4 regions of the Sporosarcina soli genome follow, and region 4 is predicted to be linked to each of the others. Evidence: riboswitches for the same ligand, from Rfam matches in the RefSeq annotation. Region 4 holds a riboswitch; each other region holds the start of a gene.
The links. Region 4 has a riboswitch for thiamine pyrophosphate ahead of thiD (bifunctional hydroxymethylpyrimidine kinase/phosphomethylpyrimidine kinase). Riboswitches for the same ligand answer to the same signal wherever they lie in the genome.
Positions count from the first base shown of each region.

Region 1 (4,216 bases), on a different contig from region 4:
TCACTTGCATTGAAATACTTTATTCAGGTGCGAAAGTTGAGTTAATAATATAAACTATCCACATAATTGCACTTACAACATATTCGATGTGTAATCTCTACTATATAATAATCATGTGAACAATTTTCTTGGAGTTCTTTCAGTGCTGTTTCCAGTATTTTGAGTTGATGCTTGCATTGTTCAATTTTATTCAAAAGTAGATCCGTCTCTTTCATCGTCACTCCCCCCTCCAAAGTGGTCTCAAATGTATAGAGTACCGCCAACCTTTTGAAATTCCTTTGCTTTATCGTCCAAGCCTTTTTCGATTGTAAGTTTTTCTTCTATCTGATTTTGATCTGCATATTTCCGTATATCATGTGATATTCGCATACTGCAAAATTTCGGGCCACACATCGAACAAAAGTGGGAAACTTTTGCTCCTTCAGCTGGTAATGTTTCATCGTGGTATTCCAGTGCACGCTCTGGATCAAGTCCTAAATTGAATTGGTCTATCCAACGGAATTCGAATCGTGCTTTTGAAAGTGCATCATCTCTTTTTTGAGCATTTGGATGGCCTTTCGCAAGATCAGCCGCGTGTGCTGCAATTTTATAGGCTATAACACCTTCTCGGACATCATTTTTGTTTGGTAAACCAAGATGCTCTTTCGGTGTTACATAACAAAGCATTGCCGTACCAAACCAGCCAATCATTGCTGCCCCGATTGCGGATGTAATATGATCATATCCCGGTGCGATATCAGTCGTTAATGGTCCCAATGTATAAAAGGGTGCTTCTTGACAGACTTCCATCTGTTTATCAACGTTTTCTTTAATCAAGTCCATTGGTACGTGACCGGGACCTTCAATCATTACTTGAATATCATGCTTCCATGCAATTTTCGTTAATTCTCCAAGCGTATCCAGTTCTGCAAACTGGGCTTCATCATTGGCATCGGCAATCGAACCTGGTCGTAAACCATCCCCCAAAGAAAATGACACATCATATTGCTTCATAATTTCGCAAATTTCTTCAAAATGAGTATACAAGAAGCTTTCTTTATGATGAATCAGGCACCATTGTGCCATTATTGAACCGCCTCTTGAAACAATCCCAGTGACACGCTTCACGGTCATTGGGATATAACGCAACAATACCCCTGCGTGAAGAGTAAAATAGTCAACACCTTGTTCTGCTTGCTCAATCAATGTATCACGGTAAACTTCCCAAGAAAGATCTTCCACTTTTCCATCTACTTTTTCAAGTGCCTGATAGAGCGGGACCGTTCCGACTGGAACCGGAGAATTACGGATAATCCATTCACGTGTTGTGTGGATATCCTTACCTGTCGATAAATCCATAATTGTATCTGAACCCCAGCGAGTTGCCCATGTCATTTTCTCTACTTCGTTCTCAATGGAGGATGTGACCACAGAATTTCCGATATTAGCATTTATTTTTACATGAAAATTCCTACCGATAATCATCGGCTCCGTTTCTGGATGGTTAATATTTGATGGGATAATGGCTCTTCCATGCGCGACTTCATCACGGACAAAATCTGCATCCATGCCTTCACGTATTGCGATAAACTCCATTTCAGGAGTAACGATTCCTTTTCTCGCATAGTGCATCTGTGTTACATTTTTACCTTCTTTCGCACGTAGTGGTTTTCTTTTCGGTAATTGAAAGTTATTGTTTTCTTTTTCGTTATTCGTTTTATAACCGTTATCTTCCGGCTTTAATTCTCTTCCTTCATATTCCTCTACATCCTCGCGTTCTAAGATCCAGTTTTTCTTTATTGTAGGGAGTCCTTTGCGAATATCCACTTTATATTTGTCATCCGTATATTTACCACTTGTATCATAGACTTGGAGTGGTTCATTCTCACTTTCGCCTCTATCCGTTATCGTCGGTGATAGTTGAATTTCTCTTACAGGTACAAGGATGTCCGGCCTGCTACCTTGAATGTACACTTTCTTGCTCGCTGGAAAACTTTCATAAATGTGAATTGGCATAGTCCCTATTTCTTTGTCCATCAAGTCAATCGTCTCCTCTTTTTTTAGTTTCTTGGTAGACCATAACTCAGTCCAAAGGAAGTCGTTCCTCATTCATAGAACATGAATAATGACACACGATTTATTCACAAAAAAGACTAGATCCAAGTAAATACGGACCTAGTCTCTCTAAATGAAACATACATATTGAATGCATGTCATCAGTAGAATTTAGAAACTTCCCCACGCTGGTATGAGCCAGATCAGGTCCAAAGAGTTAGGAAAACTTAAACGTTTTTTCCCTCTCAGCCCAGACTAACCGGACACCTCTAGTTCAATCTCATTAAATTATTTGGTCTAACAATTCGAAGTATAACTAATAATAAAAAAATGTCAACATTAAGTTCTATTAGTTTGTCTTATATTGTCCGCAGCCAGTCTTCCTAAAGGTGCATTAAATATTGTAATGGGTATGGATGTGGAAGTAGGGGAAACTTTAATAATTGAACCTAGAGTGAAAAAGTGACCTTTAAGGGTAGTAATTCCATTGGATAGAAGATCAAAGAAATGGCTGGGACTAAAAAAGTAACGTTAGGGTTAGGATTTAACGCTCCAATTCTCAATTTTAATGATGCAAATTTAGATGCTTGTGTCTCATCTTTTATTCAAGGTGGTTTTACCTTTGCAAGGCAGGCTTGTGTTTCTGTCCAAAGAATCTACGCACCAAAAAATATATATCCATTACTTGTTTAAAGACTGGTTGTGGAAGCGAAGAAACTAAATGTAGGTGATCCGCTTAAACCGCCAACGGATACTGGTCCAATGATTACAAAATCGATATCTATTGGGCTTTACTGATGGAAGATTGCACCAGAAACAGTTGAAGTGTGGATTAATAAGGTTTCCTAGCTACGCTACGATCACATTCCTTATGGAAGAGTTAAGTTCAGAGGAATAGGTAAAGAAGGTGTTAAATATGCTATTGAAGACATGACGGAATTAAAATTTATTAGTATTAATATGGGTAATCATTAATATATGTTTCGTTATGTGGGCCGCATTTAGTGACCTTTAGATTAGCCTTATTTGTTTATGCCTTATGAACTTAAATAAGAATCTTAATAGCTGGGATCTATTAATAATGTTATTATCTTAATAGCACAAAAACAAATAGGGGATTCGTCAATGTTTGAAAAGGTATTGGAAGCAGCTAAACGTCTAGAAGGTGTGGCCCATAAAACCCCGGTAATGACTTCACAATTGCTTGATAAGCAGACTGGAAACACGATTTTCTTAAAATGTGAGAATTTACAGCGCATCGGAGCGTTCAAATTTTGTGGTGCCTATAATGCTGTCAGTTCTCTGCCACAGGATGTTCGCGGGAAAGGGATCATTACTTACTCTTCAGGTAATCATGCCCAGGCTGTCGCTCTGACAGGTAATTTGTTGAAAGTACATACAACAGTCGTCGTCCCTTCGGATACGGCACCAGTGAAAATTGCTGCCGCCAAGTCCTATGGTGCCGATATTGTCTACTACGACCGGGCAAAGGAGAGGCGAGAGGATGTGACCCAACAGCTGATCGATAAAAACGGTTATATCTTTATCCCGCTATTTGATAATGAGGAAGTAATAGCCGGACAGGGAACGGCTGCCAAGGAATTAATTGAGGAGGTCGGAGAACTGGACTATCTTTTGGTTCCATGCAGTGGGGGCGGAATGCTCAGCGGCAGTGCTATTAGTAGTAAACATTTGCTTCCTCAGTGTCAGGTTATTGGCGTGCAGCCTGAATTGGTCGATTATGCAGTACGTTCATTCAATACCGGTGAACTCCACCGTATAGACAATCCGCAGACGATTGTCGATGGGCTACGAGGTACGTCATTAGGGAATCTTAATTTCCCTATTCTCAGAGAACTTGTCGACGATATGATCACTGTCAGGGACGAAGGTGTGATAACGACGATGCACTATCTCTGGAGCCGTCTGAAAATAGTCGTCGAATTAGCGGGAGCAGTCAGTCTAACTCCTTTGTTTCATCGTGATTTCTCAGTGGAAGGTAAACGTATTGGTTTCATAGTAAGTGGTGGGAATGTGGATGTCCGAAATGCCGGAGAACTGTTTGCGGAAATCAGAGATTAGAATTCCTAAAGTATAAAGAATTGCACCAACAATCAATTTTAATTCAAATAGTAAGATGATGAAATGATGGTACATATTGAAGTTGCAGCAGAACAAAAAT
Region 1 covers NZ_JBHSNO010000001.1:546,212-550,427, reverse strand. The annotation lists gene thiC (phosphomethylpyrimidine synthase ThiC) at 241-2,016, opposite strand; TPP riboswitch at 2,198-2,315, opposite strand; gene ACFPRA_RS02675 (aldehyde dehydrogenase family protein) at 2,542-2,727, shown strand; gene ACFPRA_RS02670 (pyridoxal-phosphate dependent enzyme) at 3,202-4,116, shown strand.
Region 1: linked by a shared signal. The riboswitch ahead of thiC (phosphomethylpyrimidine synthase ThiC) and the one ahead of thiD (bifunctional hydroxymethylpyrimidine kinase/phosphomethylpyrimidine kinase) in region 4 are both predicted to bind thiamine pyrophosphate.

Region 2 (4,216 bases), on a different contig from region 4:
TTGCATGTTTAACTGTTGCACATAGACATCATCCGTACTTTTTTTATCAGCGACTGTCTTCCTTTCATAAAAGGAATGTTCTTCCTCCAAACCAAGGACAACTTGCTGGACATTATAATGTTCTTGATCCAACACTTCGAAAATCGATGACTCACGTTCCGGGAGTAACGATAGAATTTGTTGGATATGTCCTTCGCTCAGTTGCATCTCATTCGACAGGTCCAATTGAGCTTCGTCTTTCTTTACTTTCAGTCTTTCTACGAGCTCACGATAAGGCTCCGTTTTGAAGATCTTTCGCATGATCGTCTCTTTGTTTTCGGTATCCGATGTGAGGAACTTCCGGAATTCCCCTTGCGGCAACATGACGATTTGGCTGAATTGCGCTTGCGTAAAACCGATGAGTTCTTCCACTTTCTTGTTAATTTCGGAGACGATTTGCCGATCGACACAAGGTACTTCCCCTTCCGCTGTCAATTCATGAAACGTACAACGGCCGGCCGTTTCGGATTTATTTCCTTTTTTTATGTAGGGAATTTGTCGCATAATGCGATATGTCCGCTGATGGATCATAAATGTCAATTCTACCGTCGTTTGAACGGCATCGTCCGCAAAATCGCTGCGCATCGCCTTGATATCTGTCCGATCTTCACCGCTTGCTTGTCCGTACAACGCAAAGCAGATTCCATCGAAAATCGTCGTTTTTCCAGCGCCAGTAGCTCCCGAAATAACAAACAACCGATTCTCTTTCAACTCCCTAAAATCGATCGTTTCCGTCCCTTTATACGGTCCAAATGCCGTCATTGTCAACTGAATCGGTCTCATGAGCCAAATCCTCCCTTCTGCATCACTTCGTGGAGCACTCCCACGAATAGCCCTTCCGTCTCTTCATCGGCTGCCTCCCCTTTCACCTCTTCGTAAAACGCTTTGAAAAGAGCAATGTCATCTTGTTTTTCATGTCTGATTTGCCCTTCACTTTCCAAACGCCCTTTCGGTAGCGTCATCTTCCGCTCGACATGCATGGCATTCGGATAGACCGACCGTATTTTCTCCATCGGGAATAAAACCGGTGTCTCATCAAGCAATTTGACAAAGACATAATCTTCACTGATCGGCTGTAACAGAATTTCTTCCATCGTTCCTTCGACAGTGCGCATATCATGCTGAGGGTTCAATGTACGCTTTTCCACACTGACTTGCCCGTCAGCATCCAATTCCACGACCAAAAATCCTTTTTGATGATGTTCTTCCGAAATGGAATATTTCAAGGGTGAACCCGCAAAACGGATCGTTTCATTCAACACATAATGCGCTTGGTGCAAATGGCCGAGTGCTGTGTAATGAAACGGTTCAAACAGATGAGCCGAAACATATTCCGCCCCGCCAATCGCCAATGGTCGTTCTGAATCACTCGTATTCGCTTCACTTTCCCCATGTGGTGTCACAAATGCATGGCCGACAAACACATGTCGTGCACGCTTCGCCATGTTTTGCTCAATGCCCTCGATTACTTTTTTCATCGCGTCGTTATGATTGGCAATCGTCTCGTCATCCTGTAGGTATTTGACAATGGAAGGATCCGCAAATGGGACAAGATGAAAATGGACTTCGCCGTGATCATCCGCCAACACAACCGGTTCGATCACTTGCGTCATCTGGCCCGCAATATGATAGCCGTTCGCGCGCATCAATCCGCTTCCGAAATGTAGACGACCAGGACTATCATGGTTGCCACTGACAGCCAAGACAGGCGTCTTCAATTCAATAGTGATTCTCTCAAGCACGTCATCCAATAGCGCAACCGCTTCCGTTGGAGGGACTGCCCGATCATACAAATCACCCGCAATGACGACTGCATCCGGCCTTTCTTCTTTGATTGCTTCGACGAATTGATCCAACACATGGCGCTGGTCATCGGTCATGTAAACCCCTTGTACCAGCTTGCCTAAATGCCAATCCGCTGTATGAAAAAACTTCAATGTCCTCTCCCCTTTGCACTTCTTTTCTTCATTTTACAGGACAAAGTCCGAAAAAGGAAACATACATTCCTTTCTTACTATTTCAACAATAAAGGTTGACCTTCCATTTCAACTATGCCTATAATGGGGGCGAATCCAATTGCATACGCTCCACCGCTAGGGGTGCTCAAACAGAGCTGAGAGAGGCATTGCCTTAACCCTTATAACTTGAACTGGTTAATACCAGCGTAAGGAAGAGGTGCTGACAATGAATTCTGCCGTTCTGTCTCTCGGTATGAGCACGCTGTCTACAACCCACTCCTTCTTCATGAGTGGGTTTTTCGCTTTATTTTGAAGATAAAGTGAGAGCCTTCGATGATTGCCAAAGCGGATGGAATGGATTGGTTTCAATAATTTAAGGGAGTGTTGGAAAAATGAAATTTACTGATCGCTTGCTTGAAAAGACGTTACCAATCTGGAGACAGAATCATAGTCATCCATTTGTACAAGGAATTGGCGATGGGACGCTCGATCCGGATAAATTCCGATTTTACATGGTACAAGATTATCTGTATTTAATTGATTACTCGAAAGTGTTTGCGATCGGGGCAGTCAAAGCGGACGATTTGGAAACGATGGGCAAGTTCGCTTCGCTCCTCGACGGTACATTGAACACGGAGATGGCCCTTCACCGAAGCTACGTGAAGCGATTTGGTATTTCCGAACAAGAACTTGAAACGGCAAAGCCTTCTCCTATCGTTCTTGCTTATACGCACTACATGTTGCATGTCTGTCAAAATGGCACAACCGCTGAAGTCATTGCCGCATTGCTTCCTTGTGCATGGAGCTATTGGGAGATCGGCAAGGAGCTCAATGCCATTCCAGGAGCTGCTGATCATCCATTATATGGGGATTGGGTGCGTATGTACTCCTCAGAAGAATTTGGGGAACTCGCCGGTTGGTGTATCGAACTGATGGACAAAGCGGCGGAAGGCAAACCGGAACATGAATTGCTGAAGCTAGAAGAGATTTTCCTCAATACGACTCGTTTTGAATATATGTTCTGGGATATGGCGAATACCAAACAGATGTGGCCTGGAGCTGAAACCGTCAATGTTAGCGTTTGACAAAGTAACATTCGGTTATGGATCGAATGACAACATCTTAGATCAGCTATCTTTCAAAATCCGCCCAGGCGAATTCATTTCGATTGTCGGGAGAAGTGGATCGGGGAAAAGCACGATTTTCCGCCTCGTTACAGGATTGGACGAACCGTCAACAGGAACCATTACACTGGACGGCAATCTGAACGGGCAGCGCCTCGGCAAGGTCGGTTATATGCCGCAACAAGATCTTCTATTGCCTTGGCGTACTGTATTGGAAAATGCCTGTTTACCACTTGAAATTGCCGGGATGAAGAAAAAGAGTGCCCATGAACAGATCATGCCTCTATTGCAAGAGTTCGGCCTTGCCGGAACGGAAAACAACTATCCGGAGGAATTATCCGGTGGGATGAAACAGCGCGTCGCTTTTTTGCGCGCTGTCCTCTCCGGCAATCCGCTCCTCTTATTGGACGAACCTTTTTCTGCGCTCGATGCTATTACAAAACTAGCGATGCAAGAGTGGTTGATCGAACGGTGGGAAAAGCGGACGGCCACCGTGCTCTTCATTACACATGATGTAGAAGAAGCACTGTTCTTATCAGACCGCATTTTCATGTTGCGGAATAAACCTGTCACATCTTTTGAAGAAATCGAAGTGCCACTGGGAAGACCTCGTTCACGGAATGATTTACATAATCCGGAGATTCTTCAATTGAAAGAACAATTGCTGTGTGCATTACGGGAAGAGGTGATGCAATGAAAAACGCATCTTCTCTGCTCATTGTCCTTCTATTTCTCAGTGTGTGGGAAATCGGAGCACGACTGGCCAATCAAGCATTCATCCTTCCTTCACCAATTCAAATTGCTATCAAGCTTTGGGAATTAAAAGAAGTACTGATTATCAATCATTTGCCCGTCACTTTACTGACCATCATCATCGGGCTCGCCATCTCAATTGTTTCAGGTACGGCAATCGCTGTTTGGATGTTTTCCAATCCTTCGGTACGAAAAGCACTCTATCCGATTCTGATCGCCTCCCAAATGATTCCTGTCATTGCATTGGCACCGATTTTCGTGCTATGGTTCGGCTACACAATTTGGAGTAAGGTGGCTGTTGCGGTACTGATCACTTTTTTCCCGATTACCGTCAATACATTT
Region 2 covers NZ_JBHSNO010000008.1:221,890-226,105, forward strand. The annotation lists gene ACFPRA_RS16305 (AAA family ATPase) at 1-822, opposite strand, end outside; gene ACFPRA_RS16310 (exonuclease SbcCD subunit D) at 819-1,976, opposite strand; TPP riboswitch at 2,125-2,227, shown strand; gene tenA (thiaminase II) at 2,390-3,082, shown strand; gene ACFPRA_RS16320 (ABC transporter ATP-binding protein) at 3,069-3,818, shown strand; gene ACFPRA_RS16325 (ABC transporter permease) at 3,815-4,216, shown strand, end outside.
Region 2: linked by a shared signal. The riboswitch ahead of tenA (thiaminase II) and the one ahead of thiD (bifunctional hydroxymethylpyrimidine kinase/phosphomethylpyrimidine kinase) in region 4 are both predicted to bind thiamine pyrophosphate.

Region 3 (4,216 bases), on a different contig from region 4:
CCTTTTCATGGATGACAAGTGCACTGCCGTCTTGATCGAGAATGGAATTTTCGGCAGTCGTTTTCAATGTAAGTTCAGCTGTGGTCACTTTCACGGAAACTTTACCGTCCTCACCCACTTCAATATTCGGCAGATCCCCTAAATGGAACCCTTTTGGATTATCAAAGCCATGCTCTTTACTCGTTGGATTGAAATGTGCTCCTGCCGATGTAAAATCCGGAGGTGTGCACACTCCAGTTTCATGGATATGTAGCCCATGCACGCCAGCAGGAATATTTTCAGCCTGAATGCTAATCGTCAAACCATCTCCCGCCTCTACAAAACTGGCTTCACCAATTTCTTCGCCCTTCGTATTCACAATCGGTGCGACTACCGATTTGACGTTCTCTCCACTTACCGGCAACGCCTTCCCTTTATTCGCGCAGCCTCCCACAACGAGCAACGCTAACAAGCTCATAGCCAATATGGTATTATGCTTCAATTTGCATCCTCCTCTTCTGCCAGCAGGATGCCCATTCTGTGATAAATTAAGTCTGGAAACTTATTCCTCCACGTAGTAAAACAAAACCCACTAGCCATTCCATTTTCGGAATGAATAGCGGGTTTTCATTTACGCTAGTACCAATTTTTCAAGATCCATCGGCGGGATATACGTACCATCTTTGTATACGCGCATATTGCCACCAGAAATTTCGTCAATTAGCATGACATCCCCCGTAGCACCGTCACGGCCGAATTCAAGTTTGATGTCGTACAGTTCAAGACCTTTTACTGCAAGCTCTTCTTTCACTACATCAGAAATTTGTTTCGTCAACGCTTCAAGCGTATCGTATTCCTCTTTTGTCAAGATGCCGAGTTGCGCAAGCCCGTCCTTCGAAATTGGCGGGTCCTTTCGATCATCATCTTTCAGCGTCACTTCAACAAATGCATCCAACGGTTGTCCCTCTTCGCAATAGGCACCATATCTGCGCAAGAAACTGCCGACTGCACGGTATCTGCAAATAACTTCCAAGCCTTTGCCGAACATTGTCGCGGCTTTCACTTCCATTGACACCTCGTCGATATTTGCATCGACATAATGCGTTGGAATCCCTTTCTCCGCTAGCTTCACAAAGAAATACTTCGTCATACGCAGACCTGACTTTCCTGCCCCCTCGATCGTCAAACCGACCGTATTGGCACCTGGATCGAAAACGCCATCTTCGCCCGTCACATCATCTTTAAATTTTAATAGCACATTGCCGCCTTCTAATTTGTATACATCTTTCGTCTTGCCTTGATAAATAAGTTCCATGTCCACGTTTCCTTTCCGTAAGAAAATGGATTACTTTTTTATTATAAGCCAATTTCACATGTGAATCAATTTCATAATTCCCTTTTTCAACGCAAAAGACGAACTATTATATCGTTACTAACATCATCATTCGTAAATATGGCATTCTATTTTCGCTGATTGGAGTGAAATTCAACTTTGTTCGGATTTCGTTACTTGTTTCTTTAGTAACCGAAATCATCCGTCCCCCATTTTTTTGAAGTTTTCACTCGTCATCCGGCGATTTGCTGTTGTATAATTATTGAAGTAATACTAACCGTGAGCGAAAGAGAGTGGTCCCCTATGGGTCGTAAATGGAATAACATCAAGGAAAAGAAAGCCTCAAAGGATGCAAATACAAGCCGGATTTACGCAAAGTTCGGTCGTGAAATTTATGTGGCTGCAAGACAAGGCGAGCCCGATCCTGAGTTAAATCAAGCCCTTAAAATCGTTGTGGAGCGCGCCAAAACATATAGTGTACCAAAAGCCATCATTGATCGTGCCATCGAAAAAGCAAAAGGCGGAGCGGATGAAAACTTCGACGAACTGCGGTATGAAGGCTTCGGTCCCAATGGTTCAATGGTCATTGTCGATACATTGACCAACAATGTGAACCGTACCGCTTCGGAAGTGCGGGCAGCCTTCGGGAAAAATGGCGGCAATATGGGGGTCAGCGGATCCGTTTCCTATATGTTCGACGCCACGGCGGTTTTTGCTCTGGAAGGCAAAACAGCCGATGAAGTACTGGAATTATTAATGGATGCGGATATCGAAGTACGGGATATTTTAGAAGAAGAGGGAGCGGTCATCGTCTATGCCGAGCCCGACCAATTCCACGCTGTACAAGAAGCGTTTAAAAGTGTCGGAATCACAGAATTCACTGTTGCCGAGCTGACGATGCTTGCACAAAATGATGTCCAACTCGATCCCGATGCACAAGCACAATTCGAAAAAATGATCGATGCACTCGATGATTTGGAAGATGTGCAACAAGTTTACCATAACGTCGATTCGGACGATTGATTGCTACAATTCAGAAAACATGTTATGCTAAGGACAGATTGATAATTTCATAATCAATTCGACCATTAGGGGAATCCTTTTAAAGGACTGAGAGACGAGTGTTACTCCGATACCCTTATTACCTGAACAGGTTCGTACCTGCGGAGGGAAGTGGCGCGTCTATGTTTATTTAACTGCATACTTATGCGTAAATGACAGACCACTTTCCATACCTGGGAAGTGGTCTTTTTGTGTGGAAAGGAGGGCTTTGATGCGGTTGATTGCCGTCACAAACAACCAGATGACAGCAGAACGACTGATTGACACGCTGTTGGCTATCGAATCATCCATCGATGCGGTCATTCTACGGGAGAAATCGAAAACCGATGCGGAAGTGATTAATTTGATCGAACAGTTAAAAGAATCTAGATTTGACGCATCCAAAATCATTGTCCATGGACGAGCGGATATCGCCGCCATGACCGGGATGGACAAAGTGCAGCTACCCGGACATGGAGCACCCCTCCCCCTTGTCAAACAGCAATTTCCCGCGTTGTCGTTCGGGCGATCCGTCCACTCCTTCGAGGAAGCGGAAGCCGCCTATACAGCTGGGGCTGAGTGGCTACTTTATGGACATGTATTTGCAACGGACTCAAAAGAAGGTTTGCCTCCACGCGGGACGGAAGAGCTTTTTCAAATCGTCGAGTCACAGCCCATTCCCGTTTATGCGATTGGCGGGATCCAACCTAAACACCTCCCGGCATTGAAGCAAGCTGGCGTGGCAGGCGTCGCCGTCATGTCTTCGATTTTCGGGCATGACAATCCTCGAAAAGCAGCGGACGGTTATCGGGAGGTGCAAAATGTCACGAGAGGTTGATGTCATCGTAATTGGTGGCGGGATCATCGGGTGCAGTATCGCTTATTACACGGCAAAAGCAGGGTTATCCGTTCACCTTCTAGAGCAAGGTTCCATCGCCCAAGGTACAACGCAGGCGGCTGCAGGCATGCTTGGTGCTCACTCCGAATACTTGAACGAAACATTCTATTCATTTGCACAGGAAAGTCAGGCGCTCTATCGAGAATTCCGCAATCATTCCGGAATCGACTTCGGTTATACGACAGGCGGGATCTTGCAATTGGCCTGGACTGAAGAAGAACGGCTGGCCTTATCACGCTGGCACGAGGCCACTCATCTGTCACCCGAACAAGTTTGTAAACGGATGCCTGACATTGTTCCATCTCCATTCGGTGCCTCCATTTTCGAGGTTGACGTCCATGTCCATCCGGAGAAGACCGCCTTCGCGTTTTGGGCGGCTGCGGAAAAACTCGGCGCCACCCTATCGGAACATGTTCACGTAACAAAAGTGGAGACGGTTGATGCAGGTTATCGAATAGCCGATTGGAACGCAAAACATGTTGTCATCGCGGGTGGTGCGGCGAGTGCCGAGCTACTGCCGGGACTGCAAATGACGACTGTGAAAGGACAATGTATGCAACTCGATGCGATGGGAATCGACTTGCCCTATACGTTATTCCATCAAGGTTGCTATGTTGTGCCGCGCTTGGATGGCACGCTTGTTGTCGGAGCGACCATGGAGCCTGATGAAACAGATTTACAGACGAACGTCGCAGGAAATTTAGCGTTGAATGCTATTGCGGAACGTTTCGTCCCGGGACTTTCCCGCTTCCCTGTTCTGAAACGTTGGGCAGGTCTCCGTCCGAAAACGGTCGATGAGCTGCCTTATATCGGGCATATACCCGAGAAAGAAAATATGTATGTGGCTGCAGGTCATTTTCGCAACGGGATTTTATTAGCGCCGGCAACGGCTTGTATGATCAGGGATTTGATTGTAGGTAATGAAGTGCATAAAGAACGGATTGAGGCATTCGATCCGAAAAGGG
Region 3 covers NZ_JBHSNO010000009.1:91,017-95,232, reverse strand. The annotation lists gene ACFPRA_RS18070 (superoxide dismutase family protein) at 1-481, opposite strand, end outside; gene ACFPRA_RS18065 (phosphoribosylaminoimidazolesuccinocarboxamide synthase) at 611-1,294, opposite strand; gene ACFPRA_RS18060 (YebC/PmpR family DNA-binding transcriptional regulator) at 1,616-2,335, shown strand; TPP riboswitch at 2,393-2,501, shown strand; gene ACFPRA_RS18055 (thiamine phosphate synthase) at 2,586-3,191, shown strand; gene thiO (glycine oxidase ThiO) at 3,175-4,216, shown strand, end outside.
Region 3: linked by a shared signal. The riboswitch ahead of ACFPRA_RS18055 (thiamine phosphate synthase) and the one ahead of thiD (bifunctional hydroxymethylpyrimidine kinase/phosphomethylpyrimidine kinase) in region 4 are both predicted to bind thiamine pyrophosphate.

Region 4 (4,216 bases):
AGTGCGGAAAGACTTCGACGGTCGGAAATTATTTGCGGATGTATCATTCACTGTGCAGGCCGGCGAACGAATTGCTTTTATTGGCCCGAACGGTGCAGGGAAATCGACGTTATTCCGGATGATGCTCGAAGAGGAAGGGTATGAAGGGAAGCTGTGGAAAACGGAAGGGATGACGATCGGCTATTTGAAACAAACGGTGCTCGATCTTCCGGATGTGACGATGGCAGAGTATTTCGATGTGGCAACTTTTCACGAGCAAGGCATGATCCGGACCAATTTGACGAATCTTGGTTTTACGCAAGCGCATTGGGATTTGCCGTTATCCGCGCTTAGCATGGGCGAACGTGTGAAAGTGAAACTGATGCAATTCATCTTGGAAGGGGCGGATGTGCTGCTGTTGGATGAGCCGACCAACCATTTGGACCTTCCTTCGCGAGAAGAACTCGAAAAGACATTGGAGTCATTTCCCGGAACATTGCTATTCGCTTCGCATGACCGTTATTTCACAGAGCGGATGGCGGATGGATTGCTAGTTTTTGAGAAAGGGACAATCAGGAAAGTGCCGATGACCTATGCGGAGTGGAAAGCGCGTGAGGATGCAATTCAACCAGAAAAGTCCGCAGAAGAACGATTGCGATTGGAAACCGAATTGCAGGCAGTGCTAGGACAGCTAAGTTTGCTGAAGCCGGGCGATAAAAAGTATGCGGAATTGGATCGGGATTTTCAAGCGCTGAGCAGGCGATTGAGAGAGTTGGATTGATTGTTGCCAAAGTTTAGGTGCAAGAAGACGCATGGTCCAACGATTTAAGATGGGAAGAAAACAAGATATTGGCGTTTATTGGGCCTATATTGGTGTATGGCGACCTGATATCAGCGTTTGTCGGGCGTTTATTGGCGTATAACGTCTTGATATTGGCGCTCAACGCGCATATATCGGCGAATTAATACTTTATACTTGATCAGGTGCCGTAAACACGAAACAAACCAGCATACCACACCAACTTATGCTACACTAGTTGCAAAGCCGAATAGTTGAACAACCACTGGGGGAGCCTTTTTTAAAGGCTGAGACGTGCATGGGTGCACGGACCCTTGGAACCTGATCCGGATGATACTGGCGTAGGGAAGTGGGCGCACCTTTGACAAACCTACAAATGGTAGCCGCTTCCCACCGTCACCGGGAAGCGGCTTTTTATCTTTATTCAGCAAATGTTTTTGTAATGAAAGCGTAGCGTCAGCTACAGAAGCCTCCCACCTCTATAGGTGATAAGTGCTTGTGGTGTTGGGCTTCTGTTCGATGGGTGTTCAAACGCCCGTTGAACGAAGATAAAGCCTCCGGCGGATGTCACAGATTTTGAAAGGAGTTTAAATGAAGGCAGGCTAAGTGCGCGACGTCCTAAAAGGAAAGTGCCTTAATTTCTGCAAAGATCGCAGAAATACGGCAAATCGAACTCTTCGCTGTTCGATTCGCAACGCCTGCATGACCTACATCCTGTAGGCCTCAAGCACAATTCAAAATCTGGACGCAATTTTGCTGAGGCGTAATTAATTAAAAAGAAAAGGGCGGGGAATCGAATGGTACATGTGGCTTTGACGATTGCAGGATCGGATAGTGGCGGCGGTGCGGGGATTCAGGCGGATTTGAAGACGTTTCAGGAACTCGGGGTGTTCGGGACGTCTGCTTTGACGGCGGTGACGGCGCAAAATACGTATGGGGTGTCGGCAATCCAGTCGATGGAACCATCCATCATTACCGCGCAGATTCAGGCGGTGAAAGAAGATTTTGCTGTACAGGCGGTCAAGACAGGGATGTTGTTTTCGGCGGAAATCATTCAGGCGGTGGCAGCTGAACTGCGTGATAGCGGTATTCCACTCGTCATCGATCCGGTGATGATTGCGAAAGGGGGCGCCTCGCTGTTGAGAGATGAGGCGGTTGACGCATTGAAGTCCGCGCTTATTCCTCTTGCGACTGTCGTGACGCCGAACATTCCAGAGGCGGAAGTATTGACAGGATTGGAAATAAAGTCGGAATCAGACATAGAAAGAGCGGCGGAACATATAATGGCTTTAGGCGCCCAATCGGTTGTCATCAAAGGGGGCCACTGGAAAGAAGCGCCGTTTGCAGAAGATCTGTTTGTTGGATCGGAAGGTACGCGTTTTTCAGTCCGCTCGCCATGGGTGGACACAAAAGACACGCATGGGACAGGGTGCACGTATTCCGCTGCCCTTGCCGCTTTTCTTGCGGATGGGGAGTCGTTGCCGGAAGCGGTCATTTCTGCGAAATGTTTCATCCATGCGGCCATTGAAAATGGCTTGGGTATCGGAGGCGGTCACGGTCCGACGAATCATTGGGCTTACAACCGTAAAGGTGGAAATCTAATGGAAGGGGTTGCGGTGATTGGATAAGAAGAAACTCAAATTGTATTTCATTCTCGGGACAGTGAATGTGGCAGGGCGCGACCCGCTTGTCGTATTGGAAGAGGCACTTAAGGGCGGCGTAACATGTTTCCAACTTCGAGAAAAAGGACCGGGAGCACTGGAAGGGGAAGCGTTGCGGTCATTTGCAGAAGCATGTAAAGAACTCTGTCATCGTTATAACGTTCCGTTTATCGTCAATGATGATGTCGCACTTGCGTTAGAGGTCAAAGCGGATGGCGTCCATATTGGCCAGGAAGACGGTGATATTTCAGCTGTTCGCCGTCAAATAGGTCCGTCGATGTTGCTTGGCGTGTCTACTCATAATGTAGAAGAAGCGCTAGCGGCAGCTGAAACAGGGGCCGATTATATTGGTATTGGTCCGATTTATAGCACAAAGACTAAAACAGATACACAGCCTGTCATCGGTCCGGAAATGGTTCGACGAGTGGCATCATTGCTACCGGGATTGCCGATCGTCGGTATCGGTGGTCTATCGGAAAGAAAAGCAAGGGCGGTCATTCAAGCGGGTGCTTCGGGAATAGCGGTTATTTCCGCTATTGCGGGGCAGGATGATCCGTTGGAAGCGGCACGCCGATTGAAAGGTGCAGTCCGTCTGTCATTGACGGGCGTGGAGATGTAAAGGTTAATAGTTAAAAAGGAGAGCCGTGACCCAGTTTGAAATGGGCCGGCTCTTTTGGCTGTAAGAGATGTTTAATGAATCCTCAAGTGTGCCACACTTTTATAAGGAGGGAGTGTGGTTTATCAATGAAAGAGACGGCGGTATTTGAAATTAAATCGGTCATGCATCGGCCAGATTTGATCTATTTTACGTGGAATGATGTTGGAGGACGATATCATGTTTACAAAGACGGTATCCATCTTTACGAGGGGACGGTGCCGGAATTTAGTGACGGCGATTTCAAGCATGCAAAACTCTATAATTATTCCATCGAGCGCGTAGTTGGCGGGGATGTGGTGGATGTCATCGCATTGCAAACATCCGCGTTCGCGGAAGAGAAGAATAAGGAAAATCCGCTGCAATCACTGGTAATGACAACAATTGTTGCAAAGACACAAATCGCGCTCGCTTGGGAGGAGATGAGAGACGTTCAGGAATATGATATCTACCGAAATGGGGTGTTTCTCCAAACGGTAGATGTGAATCGCTATATCGACCGGGATTTTGCGCTGGATGAGTCGTATACATACACTATCCATTCCAAGCGTCCGCTTTTGAAGTCGGAAGAACGGTTGAATGTCAGTAAATCGATCGCGTCTACGCTCTTTGACTGGTTGAATCGAGCGTCTTCCAAAGAGGAGGCAGCGATTGAAAGTTTCTCGGTGACAAAAGTGATCGCCGAACCCAAGAGATTGTTGACATCTGTCAGGGAAAGGGAAAATCTAGAAAAAGTTGATCGTTGGGCATTCCGCTATACGACTTTTTTGGCGGATGAGTGGGTGATGAATCCCCATCCGTTGACGTTAAACCGCTATTTCAAAGGGGATGACCGGGATTTCGATCCGAACGGTGAAAGCTTTCGTACCCGTGTTGATATTGAACTGGCCTATGATCTTGAACGGTCACCGCTTTTCTTCACGAAAAATATCGGTCCATCCATCGCCTACAACCGCTTGAAGCATTTTAGAGAAAAGGCGACCGCCTCTTTCGACGGGATTTCTGTGCAACGGAAGGATCACAAAGAAGGCGAGGCCGGTTTTCATCTGACACATGCTGTTGGGAATCCATTGACGACAGCGCCCAAAATCGATTATGAAGTACGGGCGGTGTTGCGCAGGG
Region 4 covers NZ_JBHSNO010000007.1:226,577-230,792, forward strand. The annotation lists gene abc-f (ribosomal protection-like ABC-F family protein) at 1-760, shown strand, start outside; TPP riboswitch at 1,036-1,143, shown strand; gene thiD (bifunctional hydroxymethylpyrimidine kinase/phosphomethylpyrimidine kinase) at 1,576-2,406, shown strand; gene thiE (thiamine phosphate synthase) at 2,399-3,058, shown strand; gene ACFPRA_RS14755 (DUF3238 domain-containing protein) at 3,184-4,216, shown strand, end outside.